Regions from separate parts of the Isachenkonia alkalipeptolytica genome, predicted to be linked through region 2. Evidence: riboswitches for the same ligand, from Rfam matches in the RefSeq annotation. Region 2 holds a riboswitch; the other holds the start of a gene.

What was found. Region 2 has a riboswitch for thiamine pyrophosphate ahead of thiC (phosphomethylpyrimidine synthase ThiC). Riboswitches for the same ligand answer to the same signal wherever they lie in the genome.
Region 1: it holds a riboswitch for thiamine pyrophosphate, as region 2 does, so the genes downstream of both, thiS (sulfur carrier protein ThiS) here and thiC (phosphomethylpyrimidine synthase ThiC) in region 2, are expected to answer to the same signal.

What each region holds. Positions count from the first base shown of each region.
Region 1 is NZ_SUMG01000002.1:23,287-30,353, forward strand. It holds gene thiH (2-iminoacetate synthase ThiH) at 1-784, opposite strand, end outside; gene ISALK_RS01960 (thiazole synthase) at 786-1,568, opposite strand; gene thiS (sulfur carrier protein ThiS) at 1,658-1,849, opposite strand; TPP riboswitch at 1,956-2,059, opposite strand; gene ISALK_RS01970 (EFR1 family ferrodoxin) at 2,133-2,933, opposite strand; gene ISALK_RS01975 (MalY/PatB family protein) at 2,938-4,119, opposite strand; gene ISALK_RS01980 (MBL fold metallo-hydrolase) at 4,266-5,252, opposite strand; gene mutY (A/G-specific adenine glycosylase) at 5,254-6,414, opposite strand; gene ISALK_RS01990 (BaiN/RdsA family NAD(P)/FAD-dependent oxidoreductase) at 6,411-7,067, opposite strand, start outside.
Region 2 is NZ_SUMG01000006.1:171,744-181,353, forward strand. It holds gene ISALK_RS07030 (ABC transporter substrate-binding protein) at 1-434, opposite strand, end outside; gene ISALK_RS07035 (carbohydrate ABC transporter permease) at 573-1,439, opposite strand; gene ISALK_RS07040 (carbohydrate ABC transporter permease) at 1,432-2,511, opposite strand; gene ISALK_RS07045 (glycosyltransferase) at 2,538-3,926, opposite strand; gene ISALK_RS07050 (carbohydrate kinase family protein) at 3,889-4,917, opposite strand; gene ISALK_RS07055 (hypothetical protein) at 5,140-5,316, opposite strand; gene ISALK_RS07060 (DNA polymerase Y family protein) at 5,490-6,743, opposite strand; gene ISALK_RS07065 (hypothetical protein) at 6,930-7,181, opposite strand; TPP riboswitch at 7,423-7,521, shown strand; gene thiC (phosphomethylpyrimidine synthase ThiC) at 7,683-8,996, shown strand; gene ISALK_RS07075 (4Fe-4S binding protein) at 9,330-9,524, shown strand; gene ISALK_RS07080 (4Fe-4S binding protein) at 9,540-9,610, shown strand, end outside.

The sequences.
Region 1 (7,067 bases), on a different contig from region 2:
GCTGCATTCGGGGAAAGGATACGGAGGTTGCCACACTGGGATAGGTATCCAGTAAGTATTTGCTATGGACTCCGGTATAAAATGCTTCTTTTCGAAAATCCGAAAGACCCAGTAGCGCTCCGAGATTTACCGAGGCAACGCCCCCTTTAATCCCTCGCTCCAGGGCTTCGATACGAAAATTATAATTGCTTTTAGGACCCTTGGGGTGCAGTTTTTGATAAATCCCCCGGTGGTAAACCTCCTGGTATAGGGTTACTCCGTCCACTCCTTTTTGAACCAGGCGCCGGTACCCCTCTTCCTTCAGGGGGTAAATTTCAAGGGCAATGGACTGAAAATACTTCTTCAGCACCGTTACCACCGATTCTAGGTATTCTAAGGACGTATCTACGGGGGACTCTCCTGATAGCAGTAAAATATGCTGAATCCCTTTATCGGAAATTATTTTGGCCTCCCGGTCAATTTCCTCTAAGGACAGTTTTTTCCTCGGGATATCCGAGTGTTTATTATAACCGCAGTAAAGGCACTCGTTAACGCAGTAATTGGATATATAAAGAGGGGTGTACAGCAGTATGGTTTTCCCGAAATGCTGTAGATTTTTTTGGTGAGCCCGTACCGCCATCTCCTCTAAATAATTATTTGCCGCCGGGGATAACAGGCTTAAATAATCCTCAAGACTCAGATCCTCTTTTTTCAGTATTTCTTCGATTCGTTCCCCGGTTACCTTCTGTAAAAAGGAATCCACCCATTCTTCAGGGTATCTTCCTAGGACATCCAAGAGCTCCATATTACTGCTCCTTTCTTAAAAAACCGGTTAAGGGAGAGGAGGCGTCTCCTTGGGCTTTTACCTCTCCGAACTTCGAGAGATAGGCAAGCCTTCCGGCTTTTACGGCGTAGTCAAAGGCCCTTGCCATCTCGATGGGGTCTTTGCTGGCGGCTATGGCGGTATTAACCAGCACCGCCTTCGCTCCCAGTTCCATGGCCTCCGCCGCGTGGGAGGGTTTTCCGATCCCCGCATCCACAATGATCGGTACCTTGATTTCATTGATTAAAATCTTAATCAGTCCTTTGTTTTCGATGCCACGATTGCTACCGATTGGGGATCCTAAGGGCATCACCGCTTTCGCTCCCGCTTTTTCCATCTCCTTGGCCGCCATTAAATCCGGGGACATATAGGGAAGCACATAAAAGCCCTCCGCCGCTAAGGTTTTGGTGGCTTTAAGGGTTTCATAATTGTCCGGCAGTAAATACTTCTGATCGGAAATCACTTCAATCTTTACGAAATCTCCGCAGCCGGCGGCTCTGGCGATTTTGGCAATCCGAATGGCTTCCTCCGCATTCCGGGCTCCCGAAGTATTGGGCAGCAAAGTCATGTTTTTCGGAATAAAGTTTAACACGTTTTCCCTGGGATTTTTCAAGTCCACCCTTCGAAGGGCCATGGTTACCATCTCCGTACTCGAGGCCTCTATGGACTTTTTCATAATATCATGATTTTCGTATTTTCCCGTTCCCACCAGTAATCGGCTGTTAAATAAATGGTCTCCTAATTGCAATTGGTCCTTGTTTCCCATTGGTATTCCTCCGTATTATCGTATTTGTATGGTTTTTTACACTCATCCTTTGGAACTTCTTCCTTAAGCTTGAGCTCTGAAGATCCCTTTTAGCCTCCGCCCAAAAAAGTAATCAACTCCAACTGATCCCCTTTTTTCACCTCGGTGGATAATTGATCTTTTTCTAAAATCCCTTGGTTATACTCAACGATCACCATGGAAGGTTCCAACTTCAAGGTTTCTAAAATCCACTGAATACTCTTTCCCTGATAGGGATATTCTTTTCCGTTTACATAAATCATGATTTCCCTCCTCCAATAATAAAATTAATTGATTAAATGTAGCCAACTAAAAAAGACAGGCCCGAAGGCCTGCCTTTTGATATAAGAATATAGATATTTTCTATCTAAATCATTAAAAAGACTTCCCTACGGTGGGTTTACCCACATCAGGTTCAAAGGGTTGAATCTACAGATCCTCTCAGTCCTATTCCGACACCCCCAGTACTTCATTCAATTGTCTTGTCCCCTTATACTCTTTTTTCATTATATAAGAAATCCAACTTTTGTCAAAGGGCAATTGGACTTATTCCCTTTTTTTAATCTCCAACTCCATGGGAGAAATCCGCGGGTTTTTATACCGCTGTTTTTTCTTTGTCCCACGACCGTAATTAATGGCCTTCACGGGGCAGTAGTTAATACAGGCCACACACTGCACACACTGGGAACCCCAAACCGGTTTCCCGTCCACCAGTTCAATGGTTTGGGTGTTGCAGATTCTTCGACAAAGACCGCAGGAAATACAGTGATCATTTACCCGGAACTTTTTCGTGTCAATGGCAAACTTTGAAAACAGCGGGTTCACTGCTTTGCTAAGAACCGAGGGCATAAAACCTTTGTTTACGTTAAAGCCCCTTCCCCGATTTTTAATATCTTCGCTGATCATGGAAAGCAAGGTGTCCGCCCGACGGATTTTCTCTTCCGCCTTCTGGCCGGTCTCCACCTTGCTGCCCATCATCAAATAGTTGTTCGGCATTTTCACCGAATATCCGTAGTTTAATTCTATGTTTTTCTCCTTAAGGGCTTGCTTTATTGTGGTCATGGTATTTCCGATGTTCTCCCCACAAGTGGCGATGGCGAAGGTATAGCTCGGCGGATTCCCTTCAAAATCGAGACTTTTGATAAAGTCCAGCACCCATCTCGGCGGTCCCCAGGCATAAACGGGAAATACAAAGCCTAGGACCTCCTCCTTTGTTAAACTTACCGCCTTTTGATGAAGCCCCGCCCTTCGGGAATCCCCCAGGTTTTCAATCTTCTCTTGTAAATTGATCCCCAGTACCTTGGCCACATAATAAGAGTTCCCCGTTCCCGTAAAATAATAAATCATGACCTCACTTCCCTTCCAGAGCGTTGACGATTCGGTCCAAGGCTTTCTGCAGAGTCTTTCTGGGGCAGGCAAAGTTGATTCTTATAAACCCGTCCCCTCCACTGCCGAACCAGGTACCGCCGTCTAAAGCCACCTTGGCTTCTTTCGTGATTCTCTCCTCCAGCTCTTTACCCGAAAAACCGTACTCCCTAAGGTCGAGCCAGGCCAGGTAGGTGGCCTCCGGCGGGGTAAACTTCGCCCTTGGCAGATGGTCTTTTACCATGCTATCAATCAAATCAAGGTTTCCCCGCAGGTAGTCTAAAAGCGCTTCCAACCAGGGTTCCCCTTTCCCGTAGGCCGCTTCCACCGCCGCCATACTGATGGGGGTTTGTTTACCGATATGGTTTATCTCTAAAATACGCCGATACCTTCTTTTTAAGCTGTCATTTTTAATAATCAGATGAGCGCTCATCAGTCCCGCTAAATTAAAAGTTTTGGAAGGGGCCGTGGCGGTGATCACATGGTCGTCGAACTTCGAATCAAGGTTTGCCAAAACGTGATGGGCTCCCTTTTCAAAAACCAGATCGTGATGGATCTCATCGGAAAAGATCAGCACGTCATTTTCCAAACAGATTTCTCCTAGGCGCCTCAGTTCCTCTTTTTTCCATACCCGTCCCACGGGATTATGGGGACTGCAAAGAATAAAGAGTTTGGTACTGGGATCCTTTGCCTTCTTTTCAAAATCCTCAAAATCTATTTCGTAAGTCCCTTGTTGGTATTTCAACGGGTTGTTAACCACCCGGCATCCATTGTTTTTGATAGCCTTTTTAAAGGGATAATATACGGGTTCCTGGATGATTACCCCCTGACCCTGCTCAACTAAAGCCTGCAACACGTAATTTACAGCAGAAACCACCCCGGGGGTAAATACCAGCCAGTCCTTTTTTATTTCCCAGTCAAACCGCTTTTTGTACCAGCGAAGGATGTTTTCGTAGTACTGCTCTCCTCTTTTGGAATATCCAAATACCCCATGGGACACTTCCTCCTGCATGGCATCCACCACTTCCTTCGGAGCTTCAAAGTCCATATCCGCAACCCACAGGGGCAATAGGTCCTCTTCTCCAAACATTTCTCCGAGCACTTTAGAATCCCATTTAATGGATTTACTTTCCTTACGATCGATCATTTTATCAAAGTCCGGTTTCATCCTTATCCTCCTTTGTTAATTGAACTTCATCTTCCCGGTCTCCCCCCAAAACCTCCAATTCCTTAGATCTAGTTGAGTTTAGCAAGATGTAATTAGATGTGCCTGTGTGTCTAATGGAATTCGTAGTGCCTCTAAACACCCTCATACTACTGTGTATTACGGGCGAAATATATTACATTTCCTTTCCAGTAAGCCTTAATTCTTCCATGATCCTTTAAATACTCCAAATGGGACATGGCTTCCCCGGCGGCAAAGGATTTTTGAGGGGGTGGAAAATCCCCCCAGGACTTCGCCGGAATTCTCCAGTCCATGTCCTTGGCCACATCTTCCACGGTGAGCGGCCGATCTTTTCCATTAATAATGTTTTCCACTTCCTTTAGCCGCTCCTGGTGGTGGGCTATTAACTCCTCAATCCGTTCCTTCGGCTTCCTAATCAATCCCCGATGGGAGGGAAGCATCACCGTAACGGGATACTCCTGAACCTTTCGTAAACTCTTTAAGTACTTCTGAAGCATTTTCTCCTGATCATAACCCCAAAACCCGATATTCGGAGTAATGGTCTCCAGCACATGGTCTGCGGATAGATATATTCTATTTTCCCGGTCAAATAAATTGATCATTCCCGGGGTATGTCCGGGAACCGAAATCACTTCAAAAGAGTAGTCACCGATGACAATATTCTCTCCCTCATGAATCTTTTCATAGGCGAAATCTCCCTTCGGTGCATAAATCCTTCCGGGATGGTCGTCGAAAAAATTCTTCCCCACCTCGAGCCCGAAGGTTTTCAGGTCTCCTTTCATGGTTTCCCAGTTCTTTTCTTTAGATAAGGCTTTGATCCGAAGAGCCTCTTCCGGTTCCATAAGAAGGGTTGCCCCTTTACTGTATAACACCTCAGCCAGTCCCGAGTGATCCGCATGGAGATGGGTGATCAGGACCTTGGTTTTTTTCAGATCCACTTCCAAAGAATCCAGGGCCTGAAAAAGGACTTCCTGACACTCCCTTCGGTTAAAACCGGTGTCCACCAGTAAATATTCCTCCTCCCCTTTGATCAGATAGCTATTTAACGCTTTTAAGGGATTCTTGGGCAAGGGAATTTCAATTTGATATATTTTCGGCAGTATTTCCTTTATCATATTACAGCACCTCTTTTCGATAAGCTTTAAAAGCGGAAGCGATGGAGTAGTCTTTACGGACTTCTTCTCTGGGTATCCACCGACCATTATCCATCACTTCTTCTACCGGGAGCTCTAAATAGTTTTTATCTTCTTTAATCCTTAAGCCTTCCGGTGGGCCCTCCGAGGATTTCAAATTCACCTGATAGGCCATCAAGTTCCACTGAATATGGCTGAACACCGCTTTACTATCCTCCAGCCGTGTAATGTTTTCAACAGTTAAGTTCTCCTCTGCCAAATGCTGTTCCTTTTCCAGAATTTCTTTGAGAGCTTCTTCTTTTATATGACCTTTTATATTGGGAAACTCCCAGAGCCCTGCCAAAAGTCCTCGTTCCTCCCTTTTACGCAAAAATAGCTGCTCTTTATAGGTGAAAATCAATACGGTCTTTTTTTCCAAACGCTTTTTCATCGCCTTTCCTTTGACCGGCAGTGCTCCTTGAAGATTTTTCTCAAAGGCTAGGCAAAATTCGGATACAGGACAGATTTCACAATCCGGTGCCTTAGCCGTTGTGCAAAGCACCGCCCCAAGTTCAATTAACCCTTGATTAAAGTCTCCTAAATTCTCCTCGGGTAACAGCTTTCGAACCCCGTGGGTTATTTCTTTTTTCGTTTTCCCAAGCTTAATATCCCCGTGGTTCCCGGTAATTCGAGTCATTACCCGAAGGACGTTTCCGTCCACCGCCGGCTCTTTTTGTTCATAGGCAATGGAGGCGATGGCTCCGGCGGTGTACTCCCCGATCCCCTTAAGGGACTCTAACGCCTTACGTTCCTTTGGAAACACGCCGTCGTATTTTTCCACCACTTCCCTGGCGGCAATTTTCATATTTTTAACCCGACTGTAATATCCCAGTCCCTCCCAGAGCTTTAGAAGGTCCTCATCCTCTCCCTTAGCCAGGTCCTTTACCGTTGGATATTTTTCAATAAAGCGTAAAAAGTATGGAATTACAGTATCCACCCGGGTTTGCTGGAGCATGATTTCCGAAACCCAGGTGTAATAGGGATTTTCAATATCCCGCCAGGGCATGGTCCGTTTATTCTTTTGGTACCACTGCAAAAGGCTCCGTTGAAAGGCTTCGATATTCTTTCGGTTTGGTTTTTGATTTTCTATCAGCTTTCTTCTCATCCTTGCTCCTCTTTTCCGCTCGCGGCATTTCCCGCCACAAACCCGGTGGAAAAGGCGATTTGCAGATTGTATCCTCCGGTAATGGCGTCTAAGTCCAGCACCTCGCCGGCAAAATACAGCCCGGAAATTTTTTTCGACTCCATGGTGGAGGGATTTACCTCTTTGACATCCACCCCGCCGGCGGTGACAATGGCGTCTTTTACCGGGCGAAGACCCACCACCGTCAGCTGAAGTCCTTTTAAGGCTCCGATGACTTTCCCCCGCTCCTTCTTTTTTAACTCATTCATTTTACGTTCCTTGGGAACCCCTAAGAAGGGTAAGATCTCTTCGATAAATTTCTTCGGCCAAAACTCCGTCAGTACACTGCCCAGATTTTTCTTTCCCCTGCTGTGATCTAAAAACCAGGTTTTCAGTTCCTCCTCCCCTTTTTCGGGGAAAAAATCAATCTCCACGGTAACCGGGTTTTCCTTCAGGTTGATCTCATTAATATAGCTGCTAAGCTTTAATACCGGTGGCCCGGATATTCCGTAATGGGTGAGAAGTAGTTCCCCTGATTCCTGCAGTTTATTCATTTTTAAAATCCTCACCCTGGTACCGGTAAAGGAGATCCCCGCCAAAGTCTTTACCCATCTCTCTTTAATTTCAAAGGAAGT
Region 2 (9,610 bases):
TCCGCACCATAGTCATAAAGGTCCACAAAATGCTCGGCTAAATCTCCGGGCCAGATAACATCAATCTGATAGACATCCACTTCCGAACTTTGGGCTTCAAAAAACTGAAGGTAGAGTCCCAACCGGTCATCGGCCAGGTCGGGGGTATCCAGCACTTCTACCCGAACCCCTTCATTACGCTCGCTATACATCTCGGCGGCTTTTTCCGTAAGTTCAAATTCCTGTCCTACCGCGCCCGCTGCAACGGTTATTACAATGTCATCTCCGGGATCGTCGGCCTCATCTTCATCGTCCGCATCATCGGGGTCCAGGGCGGCTCCGTTTTCATCGGGGTCATCCAGCAAATCCTCCTCCCCCTCTCCACAGCCTACAAGGCCGGAGAAGGTCAGCGCCAGAACCAAAAACATGATCAGCAATAATTTTTTCTTCGACATGGTAATCCTCCTTTTCTTCTCTTTTCTTTAACAGAGACCCAACTTTTTACTTTCCAACTTTCTTTTTTGACTTTCTTTTCTTCTCCTTTTTTCCGCTCAGCCTCCTTTTTAAAATGGTATGGATCCTATGCCTTCGATCTATCCTTTGATCGCCCCCGCCGTGAGTCCTGCAACGATCCGTCGTTGGAAAATCAACACCAGTAGGACAATGGGCACCGTCACAACCACGGCGGCGGCCATGATCTCCCCGAAGGGCTCCTGTCTAGCAACCGCCCCGCCGAAATAGGCGATGGCCACGGGGACGGTTCTTGCCCCGGGGTCAATCGACGTAAAGGTTAGGGCAAAGAGATACTCATTCCATGCGGCAATGAAAGCAAGCAGCCCAGTGGTTACCATGGCCGGTGCGGTTAAGGGCAGTAAAATACGATAGAAGGTTTGAAAAGGGGTGGCGCCGTCGACTTGGGCGGACTCCATCAGAGCCGGGGGCAGCCCCTTGAAAAAGGCCGTCAGTACCCAGGTGGTAAAGGGCAGGGTAAAGATCATGTATGACAAAATCATACTGAGCCTTGCGGATAAATTAAGGGTGTTAATAACGGCGTATAGCCCTGCCAGCACCGTTACCTGAGGGAACATGGTCATGGCCAGAATCATATAAAGAGCGGGCTTTCTTCCTTTAAATCGGAGTTTCCCAAGGGCAAAGGCCGCAAAGGATCCCGCCGTCAAGGCCAGGGCCGTGGTAGATACCGCCACCACCGTAGAGTTCCAAACGCCCCTTATGAACTGCTGATTGTCAAAGATCACCCGGTAATTGTGAAAGCTCGGTGAAAACTCCCGGGTTACAGGGTCTCTCGGTATAAAGGTTGCCGGGGTCATTTGAATCTGTGCCTCGGTTTTCAACGACGAATTCACCGCCCAGTAAAAGGGAAAGAGCAGGTAAAAGAGAATAAAGGCCAGCAACAGATAAAACGCTACTTTTTTAACTTTGGATTTTCTTATCTTAGTCATCGCGATCCACCCCCAGGGCTTTAATATAGGCAATGGCAAAGCCGAAAATAATAATAAAGATGATTACCCCCACCGCTGAAGCCAGGCCCATATTTCGATTTCCGATTAACTGATAATAATTATAGCTTGCCATGGAGTAACGGCTTTGTCCCAGCAGCACCTGGAAGACATCAAACACTCTTAAGGCGTCCAGGGTTCTGAAAATCAAGGCTACGGCCATGGCGGGCTTTAACAGGGGCAAGGTGACACTGACAAATTGTCGGAATTTATTGGCTCCGTCGATCTCCGCCGCCTCGTATAGCTCGTCGGGAATGGTTTGAAGCCCCGCCAGCAATAAAAGGGCCATAAAGGGGGTGGTTTTCCAAACATCCACCGCAATCATGGCGGACATCTGGCTCATCCCCGAGGACAGAAAATCCATTCGCCCGTCGCCGATCCCGGCGGCTGCAAGCACCGTGTTAAAAAGCCCCACCCGGTTGGACACAAACATCCACTCCCAGATTCTAGCGGATACTACGGTGATCACCGCCCAGGGAATCAACATGGAGGTTCGCATCAATCCTCTTCCCTTAAAATGATTATGGACCGCTAAAGCGATGCCGAGCCCTAAGGTCAGCTCAAGAAATACGGAGACCACAGTAAAATTAATGGTGTTTACCACGGATTGAATGAAGTCCGGGTCCGTAGCCCCGATGACATATCGATTGCCCAGCGCACTGAATTGTCTTAATTCCCGGTACCGAATAGGCTCTCTGGGCAGGACGTCGATGGGCCTTTCCCGCACCACCTCATTGGTCTCGCCGTCTCTTAACACTTCCCCCGTGTTTTCATCCCGGAGGGGTTCCAGCCTTTGCAATCGGAGACTTAAGAGCCTGCGATAATTCTCGAATCCGATAAACTCCGTCTCTTGTCCGCTGGCAAACTGACGATTGGTCATGCTGGAATAAAACACCTGCCCCAGGGGATAAATGGCAATCAAAAGAAGGATGATTAACGACGGAATGAGCAGTTTGTAGGCCAGTCGTTCTTCTCTTTTGGCTAAACTCACAGTTCTTTTTCTTTTTTTTCCCACTTCCTCTTACCCCCTTTTTTCTGTTTTTACAAGGGCTTTTCCCCGAGATGCTCCTTAATCCCCTTAAGATACCCCTTTGCCGTACTTTCCCAGGTGTATTTCTGATGGACCCTTTGAATGCCCTTTTTCCGAAGACACTGCCAAAGCTTTTGATCTCCAAGGGCTTTTTCCAGGACCTTTCCCATATCTCCAGGATCCTCCGGGTTCATCAGGAATCCGAAGGCCTCCCCCTTTTCCCTCAGGATCTCCGAGGGTCCTCCGTTTTTTGTCGCCGCGACTACCAGGCCGCAGGCCATGGCTTCCACAACAGCCAGCCCAAAGGGTTCGTAAAGGGAGGGCAGGGCCAACAGGCCGCCGGTATTGCCGATCCATCGGTAGGCCGCTGCCAACTGTTCTTGGCTCTCCAGGGTTACAAAGGCCACTTTCCCTTTCATGTCCATCCGGTTGATGCCATCCATCAGGCTGTCCATAACCGCCTTTTCCTCATCCTTTAAAGTTTGATAACCTCGGTAGGGGTCTTTCACACCCCTTAAGGCAATCAGTAAATTCCCCCTCTGCTGCAGGGGCGGGTTTTCCCCATAGGCTTTCACAAGGCCCAGGTGGTTTTTCTTTTTTTCCAATCGGCCGGAGATGAAGATGATGGGCAGCCCGAACCGGTCTTCCCGAAGATCCCTTTTCAGGCTATTATGTAGCTCCGCTTGGGTGCGGGCCTCCTCGGAATTTTCCCTGTGGGTATTAAAAATCTTCAGATTCACCCCCGGGGGCACCACTTTGATTTTTTCGTCCTCCGGAGAAACCGCTCCTTTATAGCGTGCATGGGCGTACTGGTTCATCCTTTCCTGGTTCGTGCTGACAAAGATCAGGGAGGCTTCCTCCATGGTCCTCCGTTCTGCCGCAATACGCTCGGAGAATCGGTAAATCCGGTTCATATCCCCTTCGTTGCTTTTGGAGACCTTCAGTTTATCCATCTTTTGGGCCCCCAGAGAGTGGGCCGTAAAGGAAAAAGATACCCCCGTAAGCTCCTTGAAATAGACGGCGGAAAGGCCCCCATCTCCGTAATGGGCAGTCATGAAGTCCGGTCGCCTTCCCTGCCCTTCATAATAGGCGCTTACCCCTTCGGCGTACTCCCTTAAGTAGGGCCACAGCTTTTCTTTGTTTAAAAATCCCTTCGGTCCGAAGGGGATCCTTATAATTTTCACTCCCGAGTTTTCATAGATCTCCTCTTTTTCCCGGAATTCCCCCCATTCCGGATCCTCAATCCGTCGAGTAAAAATCTCCACATCCACTCCCAATTGATCCAGGGCCAGGGCCAGCTCCTTGACGTAAACCAATTGGCCCCCGAAATCCGGATGGGCGGTCCAATAAGAGTCTTTGTTGTCAAAATTCCCCTGGGGATTCATAAAGCCTATTCGCATCCTCTTTTTCCTCCTTTTCCATGAACTTTTGAAATCTCGGAAGGGGAGGGATTCCTCCCACATAGCCGAGCTTATAGTCCGCAACCTGACTGCCGTGTTTTAAGGCCCTCTCCAGGGAGTAGCCCTTTAATAAAGCGGCGTACAGCCCCGCCCAAAAGGCATCTCCCGCTCCCGTGGTGTCCACCACCGGGTTTTTACCCCCCGGCAGTTTTCGCTCTTCCTTTCCGTTGCCTGCAATAAGCCCTTCAGCCCCCAGGGTTAAAATCACCATCTTGGCTCCAAGACTTAGAAATTTATGGAGGTATTCCCTTGGCGAAAGGGACTTATGGGCGTCTTCGGGAAAAAGATTTCGAGCATCTTCCAACGAGGGTTTTACAAAATCCACCTTGGAAAACATCTCCTTTATGATCCTTCGCCCCTCCTCCTTGTTATCCCAAAGAACCTCTCTGAAATTTGGATCCATAGAAATTCTCATCCCTCTATCCTTAGCCCTTTTAATCAAGGCCAGGGTACTTGACCGGCTTGGTTCATGGGAGAGACTCCAGGAAGTGAAGTGAAGAATTTTTCCCCCGTCGACCACCTCCTCTTGAGCTTTGGTTACCCGAAGGTGTTTATCACTGCCCCGAAGGGCGAGAAAGCTGGGATTGTTTCTGCTTTTGGAAACAAATACGACGGAGGTGTTCGCCTCTTGGGTTCGACTGATCCCCTCTAGGGAAACCCCTTTTTGAACAAGGAAATCCAGCAAATAGTCCCCGAGAAAATCCCGGCCCAGGGCGGAAATAATCCCGGGATGAAAGCCCAGGGCCTTAAGATTCACCGCAAGGCATCCCGGCGAACCACCAAAATACCTGGAAAAAACCTGAAGATCCTTCATCCCCCGGTCCCTAGTCTCCTCCAGATATTCCCCGGAGATAAAATCCACCACCAGCTCCCCGAGGGTGACCACATCATAGGTGCTCTTATCAAACTCCAGGGCCTCTTGAAAGTCCATATGCAGTCGCTCCCATCCATTTTGGAATCGGTTTCGGTTTTCTTTTTTTTGACCTTATATTGTTCAAAACAAAAACCGGCCCCCGGGCCGGTTTCACTACTGCTCCCTCTTAGTGTCATCTTTCAACTTCCTAAGAAATCATCACCCTTGTTATTTTGTCAGAAATTTCAGATTGTTTCCTTATATTTATTTTACCCTTTCTGTTATGTTTCAAACAATCTTTCACCTGCTGATAAAACAATTGTAGTCAGCCTTGTCGATATAAAATCTTCCGTGGATCCCCTGCAATCCCTTTTCCTGTAAATCCAAGACCATGAACTCCTCAAAATTTTCCCCTTCAGCGGTTTGTATATGGTGCTTTTCAGCGTTTTCAAACCCGATTAGATTAATTCGGTACACAGATCCTGATATCCTCTTTTTTAAGGAAGTACTTTTCTGGGTTGCTTTCTAACTTTATGATCCCCCGGTTCCGATGATAATTACCCGTCGTTTTTGGTTAATGCAGAAAAAGACGGAGGGATCCGGTGCATCATGAACCGAACACCTCCGTCCCCTTTGGTTTATCCTTTGGTTTACAAGAGGCTGCTCATCATGGGGTAGTCCTCCTCGCCGACGCCGCCCTGGAGGGGTTTTACTTTTGTGTTGGCAAAGCATCCCCGGAAAACACAATTTGGATCATAACGGAGCCGCAGTTTATCAATGGTACGGTCAATTTTTTGATGCCGCTCATATTCCCCGGATTCCTCGAAAATTGTGAGTTGGCGCATGCCTCCCTCTTTTAAATTCGATACCCGAACCCCCAGGTGACGGAGTACCTCGCCGCCCCAGGCCTCTTGGAAAAGTTCCTTTGCAATTTCGTAGAGCTCCTGGGTGCTGTCCGTGGCAAGCTCCAGTTTCCGTTGATGGGAGTAATAAAGAAAGGTATTGGTCTTAATCCCCACACTCACAAGGCCCGCCACATATCCACCGGCCCGAAGGCGCATGCCCACGGTTTCCACAAGGCTTAGAAGGACCATAAAGGCCTCTTCCTCCCGGTATACGTCGTAGGGGATGGTGGTGGAATTCCCGATGCCTTTTACCTCTCGGGGCCCTCCCGCCACCGGAGAGTTTTCCACTCCGTTGGCGTAATTCCAGATGAGCACCCCGTGGGATTTTAACACCTGTTTTAACAGTCCCACCTCGGTGTTGGCCAAGTCCCCGATGGTTTGAATATTTAAGTTTTCCAGCTTCGGCAGGGTTCGCCGCCCCACCATAAACAGGTCACCCACGGGCAGGGGCCACATTTTCTTAGGAATTTCTTCGGGATACAGGGTGATGACCGCGTCGGGCTTTTTCAGATCGCTGGCCATTTTTGCCAATAATTTATTGGTGGATACCCCGACGGACACGGTAAACCCTAGTTCATTTTTAATCCGGCTTTTAATTTCATGGGCCACTTTCAAGGGCTCCCCGAATAGATGCTCCATATTGCTGTAATCGATAAAGCTCTCGTCCACGCTGTAGCGCTGTACTAAGGGGGAATACTCTTTAAAGATTTCATTCATTTGATGACTGCACTGCATATACAGGGCGTAATTGGGCGGCACCACAATCAGATCCCGGTATTTGGCAAAGGCTTCAAACAAGGCCTCCCCGGTTTTGATTCCGGATTTTTTCGCAGGAATGCTCTTGGCTAGAATAATCCCGTTTCGCTTTTTCGGATCACCCGCCACCGCCGAGGGTACCCTTCTAAGATCCAGGGTTTCCCCTTTTTCCAGGCGGTCCTTGGCTTCCCAGGATAAATAGGCACTGTTTACATCGATATGGAAAATTGCTTTCATCTTTATCAACACCCCTTCAGAACGCTTGTTCCTTCATAATACAGAACGAATGTTCTTTTGTCAAGTCCCCTTTTTCCCAACAGCCCTATTATTCTCCTTGCCCCTAAAACCTTGCAAAAAAATAAGAGACTCCGGAAAGAGTCTCTTTAATTTATATTCTTTTGTGTCCCGTTCCCTCCTGCCCTTTGGTGCTTATTTTTCATTATTACTGAAGGCTTTTCGCTTCATCTCCCCCCACTTATTGCCCTTTCTCTTATATTGCCAAAAGGCGACAAAACGCCACAAGGTGGTGAGCTGCCGATAACCGAAATTCTCCAGAATACTGTAGAACACCAGAGCAAACTCCAAACTGATGATTCCATACCAAAAGGAAAGAATAATGGCGATATAGCCGATGATTTCAATTATCGGTCCCAGCATCTCTATGAAAAAAAAGTAGGGCATCCCCAGCAGTCCCACAGTCCCATACTTGGATTAAATAACATTTTTCAGTAATGATCAAGGGCTTGAAATGGATTCGAAGCCGGAAGACCCTTTATTTTTTGCCTCCGTAAACTATCCTAAACCCGTATACTATGCCGATGAACCCTTGGAAGTGGAAAAGGTTCTCTCAAACCATTTTTTATACTTCGTTAATCTTTTGTTTACATCCCCGGGCTAGTGTATTATAATGAACTCAATTAAATAGATTTGCTAGGGGTGCCTTTGGGCTGAGAGGGAGAAATCCTAACTCTTTAAACTTGATGCAGTTCATACTGCCGTAGGGAAGCAATAATTTTTTATCATTGATTTGATAATATTAGAGTTTACCTTTGGGTAAGCTTTTTTTTTATATTAACTTACCTACTATTCTCATCTCCTAGCGACGGGAATTATGATCTTTACTACTGAAGCTGATCAGGAATGTGTTTTAAATTCCTAGAATAAAAAAGGAGATGAATTCAAATGAAATTCACTACACAAATGGATGCTGCAAGAAAAGGAATCATAACAAAAGAAATGGAAATCGTTGCAAAAAAAGAACATATGGCGGTTGAGGATTTAAAAAACCTTATCGCCCAGGGAAAAATAATTATTCCTGCCAATAAAAATCACACCTCATTAGATCCCGTGGGGATAGGGGAAGGCTTAAAAACTAAAATCAATGTAAATCTGGGAATTTCTAAGGATTGTTGCGACATAGAACTGGAATTGGAAAAAGTCCGGGTAGCTATTGATATGAAGGCTGAGGCCATCATGGATTTGAGCTCCTATGGAAAAACCGAAGAGTTTAGAAAACGGATTATCGAATCATCCCCCGCAATGCTGGGCACCGTACCAATATACGATGCCGTGGGATTTTACGATAAAGAACTGAAAGATATTACCGCAGTGGAATTTTTGGATGTGGTGGAAAAGCATGCAAAAGAAGGTGTGGATTTTGTAACCATTCATGCGGGCATTAATAAAGAAACCGCCGGGGTTTTTAAAAGGAACAAAAGACTTACGAATATCGTATCCCGAGGAGGTTCTTTACTATATGCATGGATGGAACTGAATAATCGAGAAAACCCATTTTTTGAGTATTATGACCAACTCTTGGATATCTGCGAAAAGTATGATGTGACCCTAAGTCTTGGAGATGCCTGTAGACCCGGTAGTATTAATGATGCCAGCGATGCCAGCCAAATCCAGGAACTGATGGTACTGGGGGAATTAACCCTACGGGCTTGGAAAAGAAACGTCCAGGTAATGATTGAAGGCCCCGGCCATATGCCCATCAATGAAATTCCCGCAAATGTGTTGCTCGAGAAAAAGCTATGTCACGGTGCTCCTTTTTATGTGCTCGGTCCCATTGTTACCGATATCGCCCCGGGATATGATCATATTACCAGTGCCATAGGCGGTGCTTTAGCCGCAAGTCATGGCGTAGACTTCCTTTGTTATGTGACCCCTGCAGAACACTTACGACTCCCAACGCTGGAGGATATGAAAGAAGGAATTGTTGCCACCAAAATCGCAGCCCATGCCGGAGATTTAGGAAAAAACATTAAAGGTGCAAAGGACTGGGACGACGAAATGAGCTTAGCTAGACAACAATTAGACTGGGAAAAAATGTTTGATTTAGCAATCGATCCGGAAAAAGCTAAAAGATACCGAAAAGAGTCTATGCCAAAGGATGACGACAGCTGTACCATGTGCGGAAAAATGTGTTCCATGAGAAATATGAACAAAGTAATGAAAGGTAAAAATATTAATCTGCTACGAGAGGAAGGCTAAGTAATAAAAACACAAAGTAACCAAAGGGGACGAAAGGGTTTGATTTAAAAAACAAACCTTTCCGTCCCCTTTAATTTTCAAACATCCGCTTCTTCCATCTTACCCCCCTCCCCTATACTCTTCCATCAGTCTCATAACCACTTTGAAAAACCCTTAAAAGAACAACCTGTTCTTATCACTGCAAAATAAAGTTTTCTGCTTTTTCTGAAATCCGCTTAACAAAGAAGTTCTGACGTTATAGAATCATAAATGTCTATCCCCCTCCCCAAAGGGAAGCAATCAAATATATTTAAAGACTCAGCAAGGAACCACTTTAAAGAAAGGAGTGATGCAATGAAAAAAGCCGTAATTAAAGAATCCACCTGTGATAAATCTCCATTCTGTCCGGCTAAAAGAGTTTGCACTGTAAATGCCATTGATCGCAGCAGTTTCTTAAAGCCCTTTAAGGTTATCGCTGAACGATGTATCGGCTGCGGAAAATGTATCAACGTATGTCCCCAACGGGCAATTATCATGAAAAAAGCATAAGGAGGAAATTTACTCATGGAAAACTTTTTTATCAGAGCCAATAGGGTTTTTACACCCCTACGTAAGTATGCATTTATCTATACCCT